Regions from separate parts of the Variovorax defluvii genome, predicted to be linked through region 1. Evidence: riboswitches for the same ligand, from Rfam matches in the RefSeq annotation. Region 1 holds a riboswitch; the other holds the start of a gene.
What was found. Region 1 has a riboswitch for glycine ahead of gcvT (glycine cleavage system aminomethyltransferase GcvT). Riboswitches for the same ligand answer to the same signal wherever they lie in the genome.

Region 2: linked by a shared signal. The riboswitch ahead of ABEA07_RS25985 (FAD-dependent oxidoreductase) and the one ahead of gcvT (glycine cleavage system aminomethyltransferase GcvT) in region 1 are both predicted to bind glycine.

Annotation. Positions count from the first base shown of each region.
Region 1 covers NZ_BAABGJ010000015.1:209,599-213,972, reverse strand. Annotated here, with positions in the region: gene gcvP (aminomethyl-transferring glycine dehydrogenase) at 1-1,071, opposite strand, end outside; gene gcvH (glycine cleavage system protein GcvH) at 1,091-1,462, opposite strand; gene gcvT (glycine cleavage system aminomethyltransferase GcvT) at 1,496-2,671, opposite strand; glycine riboswitch at 2,705-2,817, opposite strand; glycine riboswitch at 2,831-2,932, opposite strand; gene ABEA07_RS09950 (hypothetical protein) at 2,971-3,852, opposite strand; gene ABEA07_RS09945 (TRAP transporter large permease) at 4,081-4,374, opposite strand, start outside.
Region 2 covers NZ_BAABGJ010000081.1:86,993-91,366, forward strand. Annotated here, with positions in the region: gene ABEA07_RS25970 (MFS transporter) at 1-1,069, opposite strand, end outside; gene ABEA07_RS25975 (hypothetical protein) at 1,082-1,921, opposite strand; gene ABEA07_RS25980 (helix-turn-helix domain-containing protein) at 2,043-2,777, shown strand; glycine riboswitch at 2,918-3,025, shown strand; gene ABEA07_RS25985 (FAD-dependent oxidoreductase) at 3,104-4,351, shown strand.

The DNA of each region.
Region 1 (4,374 bases):
CATGCTGGCCACCACCGCCGGCAGCACCTGCGCGGTGCAGATGTTGGAGGTGGCCTTCTCGCGCCGGATGTGCTGCTCGCGCGTCTGCAGCGCCAGCCGGTAGGCCGGGCGGCCCTGCGTGTCGACGCTGACGCCGACCAGTCGGCCGGGCAGCGAGCGCTTGTAGTCGTCGCGGCAGGCCAGGTAGGCCGCGTGCGGGCCGCCGTTGCACAAGGGCATGCCGAAGCGCTGGGTGGTGCCGCAGACGATGTCGGCATCCCATTCGCCGGGCGGCGCCAGCAGGGTGAGCGCCAGCAGGTCGGCGGCCACGCAGAAGGCGGCCTCGCACTGGTGCGCATGGCCGGCCAGCGGGCGCAGGTCGTGCACGTGGCCGGTGGTGGAGGGATACTGCGCCAGCACGCCGAAGAAGGCGCCGCTGGCCATCAGGTGCGGCAGGGTCTCGGAGACGGTGCTGACCTTGACCTCGATGCCCAGCGGCGCGGCGCGGGTCCTGATGACCTCGATGGTCTGAGGATGGCAGTCGCCCGAGACCAGGAAGACGTTGCTCTTGCTCTTGACGCTGCGGCGCGCCAGCGTCATGGCTTCGGCGGCGGCGGTGGCTTCGTCCAGCATGGACGCGTTGGCGATGGCCATGCCGGTGAGGTCGCACACCATGGTCTGGAAGTTGACCAGCGCTTCCATGCGGCCCTGCGAGATCTCGGCCTGGTAGGGCGTGTAGGCCGTGTACCAGGCCGGGTTCTCGAGCACGTTGCGCAGGATCACGCCGGGCGTGTGGGTGCCGTAGTAGCCCTGGCCGATGAAGTTCCTGGCCACCTTGTTCTTCGCGGCGATGGCCCGCAGCTCGGCCAGTGCGCCGGACTCCGTGGTGGGCGCCGGCAGCTGCATCGGGCGGCTGCGGCGGATCGCCGGCGGCACGATGCCGTCGATCAGCTCGGCGCGCGTCCTGGAGGCGACCGCGGCGAGCATGCGGGCTTCGTCCTCGGCCTCGATGCCGATGTGGCGGGCAATGAATTCGCCGGCGTTCTCGAGCTCGGCGAGGGTGGGCAGGGTAGGCAGGGAGGACTTCGGCATGGGAGAAAAAGAAAAGGCTTCAGGCTTCGTCGGCGAGCTTGTCGTAGGCGGTCTTGTCGAGCAGGGCTTCGAACTGCGAGGCGTCGGCGATCTTCAGCTTGAAGAACCAGCCCTCGCCCTCGGGTGCGCTGTTGGCGAGCGAGGGGTCGGCGCGCAGCGCCTCGTTGACCTCGGTGATCTCGCCCGCGATGGGCATGTACACGTCGGCCGCGGCCTTGACCGACTCGACCACGCCGGCGACCTCGCCCTGCGCGTAGCCCTGGCCCACCTGCGGCAGGTCGACGAAGACCACGTCGCCCAGCGCATCCTGCGCATGGAGGGTGATGCCGACGGTGGCGGTGTCGCCCTCGGCTTTCACCCACTCGTGGTCCTTGGTGTACTTGATGGTCATGGAATGGCTCCTAGGGAAAGAAACAGGAATGGCTCAACCGCGGTAGTAGTGAGGCGGCACGAAGGGCATCGTGCTCACCTCCATGGGCACCGGCCTGCCGCGCACGATGGCCTGGATGCGGGTGCCGAGCCCGGCGTAGGCCAGGGCGACGTAGCCCATCGCGATCGGGCGGTCCACGGTGGGGCCGAGCAGGCCGCTGGTCACCTGGCCGATGGCATGGCCCTCGAAGGACTGCAGCGGGGTGCCCTCGCGCACCGGCACCCGCTCCAGCGCGACCAGGCCGACGCGCTTGCGCTTCAGCGTGTCGTGGTCGAGATGGCCGGCGGCGCCGTCGGCCGCGGTGAGCTGGGCCAGCACCTTCGCCGCGCCCGGAAAGCCGCCTTCGCGTGCGCCGCCGCTGCGGCGCACCTTCTGGATCGACCAGGTCAGCGCTGCCTCGACCGGCGTGGTCGTGGTGTCGATGTCGTTGCCGTAGAGGCACAGGCCGGCTTCGAGCCGCAGCGAGTTGCGCGCGCCCAGGCCGATGGGCTGGACCTCGGGCTGCGCCAGCAGCAGGCGGGCGAGGGCCTCGGCGTCCTGCGCGGCGACGGAGATCTCGAAGCCGTCCTCGCCGGTGTAGCCGCTGCGGGTGGCGAAGGCGGCGATGCCGCCGATCTGCAGCTTCCCGCCGGTCATGAAGACGAATTTCTCGCTGCCGGGAGACAGGCGCGCCATCACGGCGGTGGCCTGCGGCCCCTGCAGCGCCAGCAGCGCCTGGTCGGGCAGGGGCTGCACCTGGCAGCGCTGGCCGATGCGGGCCTGGATGTGGGCGATGTCGCTGGCCTTGCAGGCGCCGTTGACGATCACGAAGATCGAGTCGCCGCCCTCGTTGAAGAACATCAGGTCGTCGAGGATGCCGCCCTGCTCGTCCAGCAGCAGCCCGTAGCGCTGCTTGCCCGGCGCGAGTCCCATCACGTCCTGCGGCATCAGGGTCTCGAAGACGGCGGCGGCATCGGGGCCGGACAGGCGCAGCTGGCCCATGTGCGAGATGTCGAACAGGCCGGCGGCCGTGCGCGTGTGGCGGTGCTCGGCCATCAGGCCGGCGGGGTACTGGACCGGCATCGAATAGCCGGCGAAAGGCACCATGCGGGCGCCCAGTTCGAGGTGCAGGGCGTGAAGCGGGGTCTTTTGCAGATCGGTGTCGGAAGCGGAGGCCAAGGTACTCTCCATGGGGGCAGTCCGGATCCATGGCCGAAGCCATGGGCCACCCCTGCTGTCCGCTTTACCTGAGAGATTCGCCCCACGATCGGGGTTTGCTCCTTCGGTGGACGGCCTGTGCGCGAACGCCGCGGCCGCCTCTCTCCAGCAAGGAAACGCCCGGGGTCAGCGGGCGCCTCGTCAGTCCTTTTGCCTGAGCGTTCGGGCCCGTGACTTCGGGGCCCTGCGCCTTCGGCGGCCCTGCATCGCAGAGCGCTCTCCTGACCGGGCGAGTGTACGGGAAAGCCGTGCCGGAATCGTGAGCGCCTGTGTCAGGAACGCTCGAGGCGCATGCGGCGCAGAAGGAATTTCTCCCACAGCTTGTCCGCCAGGAACTGCATGGAGCGCCGCACGTGCTCGCGCGCGTTGCGCGCGTCGTAGGGCGAGCGGATGTCGGCGCCCAATTGCCGGGCACGCACGCTGAGCATGCTTTCCGACAGGCAGCAGCGCGCCTTCATGCGCAGGTCCTCGAAGTTGTGCGTGCCGAGCGGGCTGGCCTTGTGCCATTCGTGGTCCCACTTGAAGCGCCGCTTCTTGTCGTGGCTTTCCCGCTCGTCGCCGATCAGCCAGGCGGACACGAAATCGACGTACGCCGCGTCCACGTGCTCGCGGAACAGCCCCCGGCCGGCTTCGTAGCGCTCGTTCACCAGCGAATCGAGCAGGGCGTTGTCGGGCGAGAGCGTGCCCAGCTTGCGGCGCAAGGTGTCGTTCATCGCGAAACAGTAGGTCGCCACCCATTCGAGCAGCGGCCCCAGCGGCGTCATGGTCGAGCGCGGGAAGTCGTTGATCTCGCCGAAGAGCCAGGGGCCCGAATGCAGCGCGAGCTTGCGGATCTCACCGCCGAAGTGCTGCAGCCGGCGCTCGCTCCACGCATGGTTCGACCCGACGGTGTCGTTCGAGAAGATCCAGACGTCCGGCGCCTCGGCGCGGCCGAGCAGGGCCTTGACGCCGCTGTCCCAGCCGGAAAACTCGCGGTTGCTGTTGTCGCCCGGCACCAGGACGGCCTCATCGAAGCCCGGGCAGGTGAGCGCGCCGCTCGCGCCGGCGTTGTCGACCACCGTCAGGGAGAAGCGATCGCCGCTCTGGGCCAGCCGGCTGCGCAGCGCCTCCAATACCAGCAGCGACCGGTCTCGATGCCGGTCGCCGAATTCCAAATGAACAAATCCGTAGCTCGTCATGCCTTGCAAGGGAAGAAAGAGAAGCGGCGGGTTCGTCCCATGCATTCTCACCGGCGGCGCGTTCCCTGCAAGCGGAAACGGCCACGCCGGCGGCACGCATGGCGCGTGCCGCCATCCTAGCGACTATTCATGCGATGAGCGCTTTCCCGTGTCGGCCGAGACGCCGTGTGGCAGCGAGCGTGTAACGGCCTGTGGAAGCCGTGCCTACTTGGCGTAGACCAGGTCGCGCAGCCCCAGGGAGATGCCGGGCACGTAGGTGATCACCAAGAGGCACGCCAGGATCACCAGCACGAAGGGCACGAGGTGTCCCACGATGCGATCCAGAGAGATGCGCGCCACGGTGCAGGCCGCGAACAGGTTGACGCCGAAGGGCGGCGTGATCATGCCCAGGGCGAGGTTGACGACCATGATCAGCCCGAAGTGAACCGGGTCAACGCCGAAGTGCAGCGCCACCGGCGCCAGGATGGGGGCGAGCACGATGATGGCCGCGCTGGTCTC
Region 2 (4,374 bases), on a different contig from region 1:
CCATCACGCGCCAATGCGCCGGCAGCCCCACGAAGCCGGCGAGCCCCATCACGCCGGCCGGCGGCAGGGCACGGGACGCGAAGTAGAGGTCGATGGCGAACACGCTCATGCCGATCGCGCCCAGCGGCACGAGGCCGATCTCGACCTGGCGGCGGCTCAGCGTCTCGCACAGCAGCGACCCGATGCCGATACCGACGGAGAACACGACCAGCAGCAGCGAGGCGACCTGCTCGTTGCCGTGCAGCACCTCCTTGGCGAAGCTGGGGAACTGGCTGAGGAAGACAGCGCCGAAGAACCACATCCACGAGATGCCCAGCAGCGAACGGAACACCACCAGGTTGCCGTGCGCGAGGCGCAGGTTGCGCCAGGTCTCGCTCACCGGATTCCAGTTGATCACCAGGCTCGGGTCGGTCGCCGGCGCGGGCGGAATCGCCTGGGCCACGCCACGCCCGATCAGGGCCAGCAGCAGGCAGGCCACCGCCACGGTGGCGTGACCCACCTCCGGGAGGGCAACCAGCAGGCCGCCGGCCACCTGCCCCAGCAGGATCGCGACGAAGGTGCCCATCTCCACCATGCCATTGCCGCCGGTGAGTTCGCGCGCATCCAGCACCTGCGGCAGATAGGCGAACTTGACCGGCCCGAAAAGCGTGGAGTGCAGCCCCATCAGGAATACGCAGGCCAGCAGCAGCACCGCGTCGGCGCGCAGGAAGCCCCAGGCGGCCAGCGCCATGATCCCGATCTCGAGGTTCTTGACGAAGCGGATCATCTTCGTCTTGTCGTGCTTGTCGGTGAGCTGCCCCGCGGTAGCCGAGAACAGCAGGAACGGAAGAATGAACAGCGCACCGATCACCAGCCCCGCCATCGCCGGCGGCATCCAGGCCAGCTGCAGCTGGTACGTCACCATCACGGTGAAGGCGAACTTGAACAGGTTGTCGTTCGCCGCGCCGGCAAACTGGGTCCAGAAGAAAGGAGCGAAGCGCCGCTGTCCCAGCAGCGCGAATTGGTTGGCGTGATGCGCGCCCGCTTCGGGCGCGCCGGCCAACGTGGCGGCATCGGCGGGTATGGTCAATCGAGTGTCCCTTCAGGCCGTTACCGCGGCCGCGCCCGGATTGTGCCGCAGCGTCTCGCGCCCCATGGTCTGCAACGCATGCAGAACGGGCAGGGCCGCCAGCGACGCCGTCAGATGCTTCAGGCTATGGCCCGACACGAAGTGCTGCGTCGCTTCGTAGATGGCGTGATCACCGAGTTCGAACAGCTTGGCCAGGCCGTAGAAGAAGATCACCCAACCCAGGCGCAGCCCGATGGCGCCTTCCACGGGCTTGGAGACCGCCAGCACGAGCACCAGCGCCATGCCGCCGAACTGAACCAGGCCCCACGGCAGCACGTTGCCCGTCTGCTGGCTGACGGCCACCGCCAGCAGGCCACCGCCGAGCACGAACCAGGCGGCCGCCCACCCGGCCCGCGCACTGATCCGCTCGCACACGGCGCATCCGATCAGGCCGGCGAAGGCCACAGTCATTCCGGCGCGGTCGGCCGCCAGACGCAGCGCGTCAGGCTGCAGGTGGTAGAAGGCGGAGCCGGCCGCCGTGATGATCAGGCCGGCGAAGAACATCCAGGCACAGTCCAGCAGGTTGACAGGCGGCTGGGCGAGGAGCCGGTGCGGCACGGCGTTCTGGACATCCTCGTGCGTCCGGTCATGCCAGTGCAGCCAGCGCAGCCCCCACACCCCGAGCGCCGCGAAGGGCAGGTTGCTCAGCACGTCCATGGCATGCGGCAGGTTCTGCCAGCCACGGTCGTCGGCGAAGGTCGCGCCGCCCATGTCCCCGGGCGTGAGTCCGGGTCCGAACAACGCGGCCAGCAGCAATGCGAGAAAGAAGAACAACAGGGCACGCTCGCGACGGGACAAGGATGACAAGGACATTGCGGCTCCGGGGTGAGATGCGGTGCGGCGGAATGTAGGTTGTCATCGGCTCGGGAGGCATCGAGAATCGATACGGAGTACTTTCTCACGCCCATCGGTATCAAGAACCAATACCCGCCCCATGAGCACGACCGTCGATCTGATCCAGGCCCTCAAGAATGAACTCAAAACAGCCCGCATGACCTATGCGGACCTGGCCAAGTCGCTGAACATGGCCGAGTCGAGCGTCAAGCGCATGCTGGCCAAGGGCGACATGCCCTTGACACGCGTGGACGCGATCTGCCGCGCCCTGAAGATCGACTTTGCCGAACTGGCGCGGCGCGTCGCCGACGCCCAGCCCTTGCTCAAGGAACTCACGCTCGAGCAGGAAAAGGCGGTCGTCAAGGACAAGAAGCTGCTGCTGATGGCCATCTGTGTGCTGAGCCAATGGACGCTGGAGCAGATCGTAGCCGCCTACCGCATCACCGAGGCGGAATGCATCGGCTACCTGGCGCAACTGGACCGCATCGGCATCATCGAGCTGCGCCCACTCAACCGCTACCGGCTCAAGCTCGCCAAGACCTTCCGGTGGCGTCCGCACGGGCCGGTGATGGACTTCTTCCGCGAGAACGTGGTGCTCGACTACTACCGCGGCGGCTTCGACGGACCGGCCGAGGGCCTGCTGCTGGTGCATGGCTCGATCAGCAAGTCGCTGGCGCCGGCCTTCCTGGACCGTCTGCAGCGGGTTGCGCAGGACTTCGCCCAGCAGCATCAGACCGACCAGAAGCTTTCGTCCAAGGAGCGCGAGGGCTACACATTGCTTTTGGGGATGCGCAACTGGGAGTTCGAACTGTTCACGCGGCTGCGGCGCTCTTGACGAATGGCCAATGAAACCGGTTGCAGCTAGAATTGCGGGCTCGGCAGTCAAGCGGATGGCGCCGCCATCCCACCGCAGGCGCGAATCTCCCATGGACGCCGGCCGGTGAACCGCCACGGTTCATCCTCTGCCTCTTTCGTCAATCGCCGACTGGAGAGCCATCACCGCGGGTGATGCGCCGAAGGAGCAAATTCGCCGCGAGACCGCGACGGGTGAATCTCTCAGGCACCAAGGACAGGGGGAGCGGCAACCTGGAACCCGGGTCGGGGCGCCTGCATCCCAGGCCCCGCGTCCCGCCGTTCATGTCATCCCATAAGGATCAGGACATGCGCGTGCTCGTACTGGGCGCCGGACTGCTCGGCGTCACATCGGCCCACTACCTTCAGCAACTGGGCCATGAAGTGATCGTGGTCGACCGTCATGCCACACCGGCGGCCAAGGCCCGTGGCCTGGTCGAGACGACCCCGGACCCGGACGCCGCGCGCCTGCTGCAGCAGGTGGCGGCGCGCCAAGCGGAACACCTCGGCTGGCAAGCGTTGGGCCGCCATGTGCGCCGCCGCATCAACCGGGTTCTGGACGGCGCCTTCGGCCCGTCGTCGCACCAGAAGCCGCTCGAACACCTGGTGCGCTTCGGTGCCTACAGCCGCGCGAGCGCGCGCGCCCTGCGCGACGAGGTAGGTGTGCCCACCGGCGCGCGCGGCGCGGGCCTGTTGAGCCTGTACACCGACGAGCGCGCCTTCCAGAACCGGATGAGCGGCCAGCCCCGCTGGCATGCGCTGGGCTGCGAGGAACGACTGCTGTCGACCGCCGAAGCACTGGACCTGGAACCGGCCCTGCAGGCGACGCGTGTCGCGGTGGCCGGCGCCGCCCACGCGACCGACGACGCGGCCTCGCGCGATCCGGCTCAGTTCGCCGCCAGCCTGGTGTTCCTTTGCCGCGCGGCAGGTGTGCGTTTCCTGACGCGGCACCAGGTGCTCTCCATCGAGGAACGATCCGGCCGGGTCGACCACGTCGAGGCCCTGGACGCGTCCGGCCGCCGCGTCAGGCTCGAGGCGCAGGCCTACGTCCTGGCCCTGGGGGCCTCCAGCGTCGTCCACTCGGAGAAGCTGGGCATCCCGATGCCGCTCGACTTCCAACGGGAGTACATCCTGACCTTGCCGATCCTGGATGCCACGCGCGCGCCGCGCATGATGCTGCACGACCGGCAGGGCCGCCTGCACATCCGCCGTGTCGAGACGCCGGCGGGTGATGGCCTGCGCGTCTCCCGCTGCGTGCGCGCCCGCCGCGAGGACGAAGGCGAGCCCGATTCGGACCGTTTCGACGCGATGCTCCGGCGCGTCGAGGCCCTGCTGCCCGGCGCGGTCGACACGGGCCGCGCCGCTTTCGAGACTGCCACGCTGGCCGTCCCCCGCAACGGGCTTCCGATGATCGGCAAGACGCGGCTGCGCAACCTCTTCCTCAACACCGCACCGGGCTCGCGCAACTGGATCCGGGCCTGCGGCGCGGGCAAGTCGATCGCCCGAATCGTCAGCGGCCTGCGGCCCGAGGTCGAGTTCGCGTTCCGGCGCCAGTAGACACGCGACGCTTGGTGCTGAGG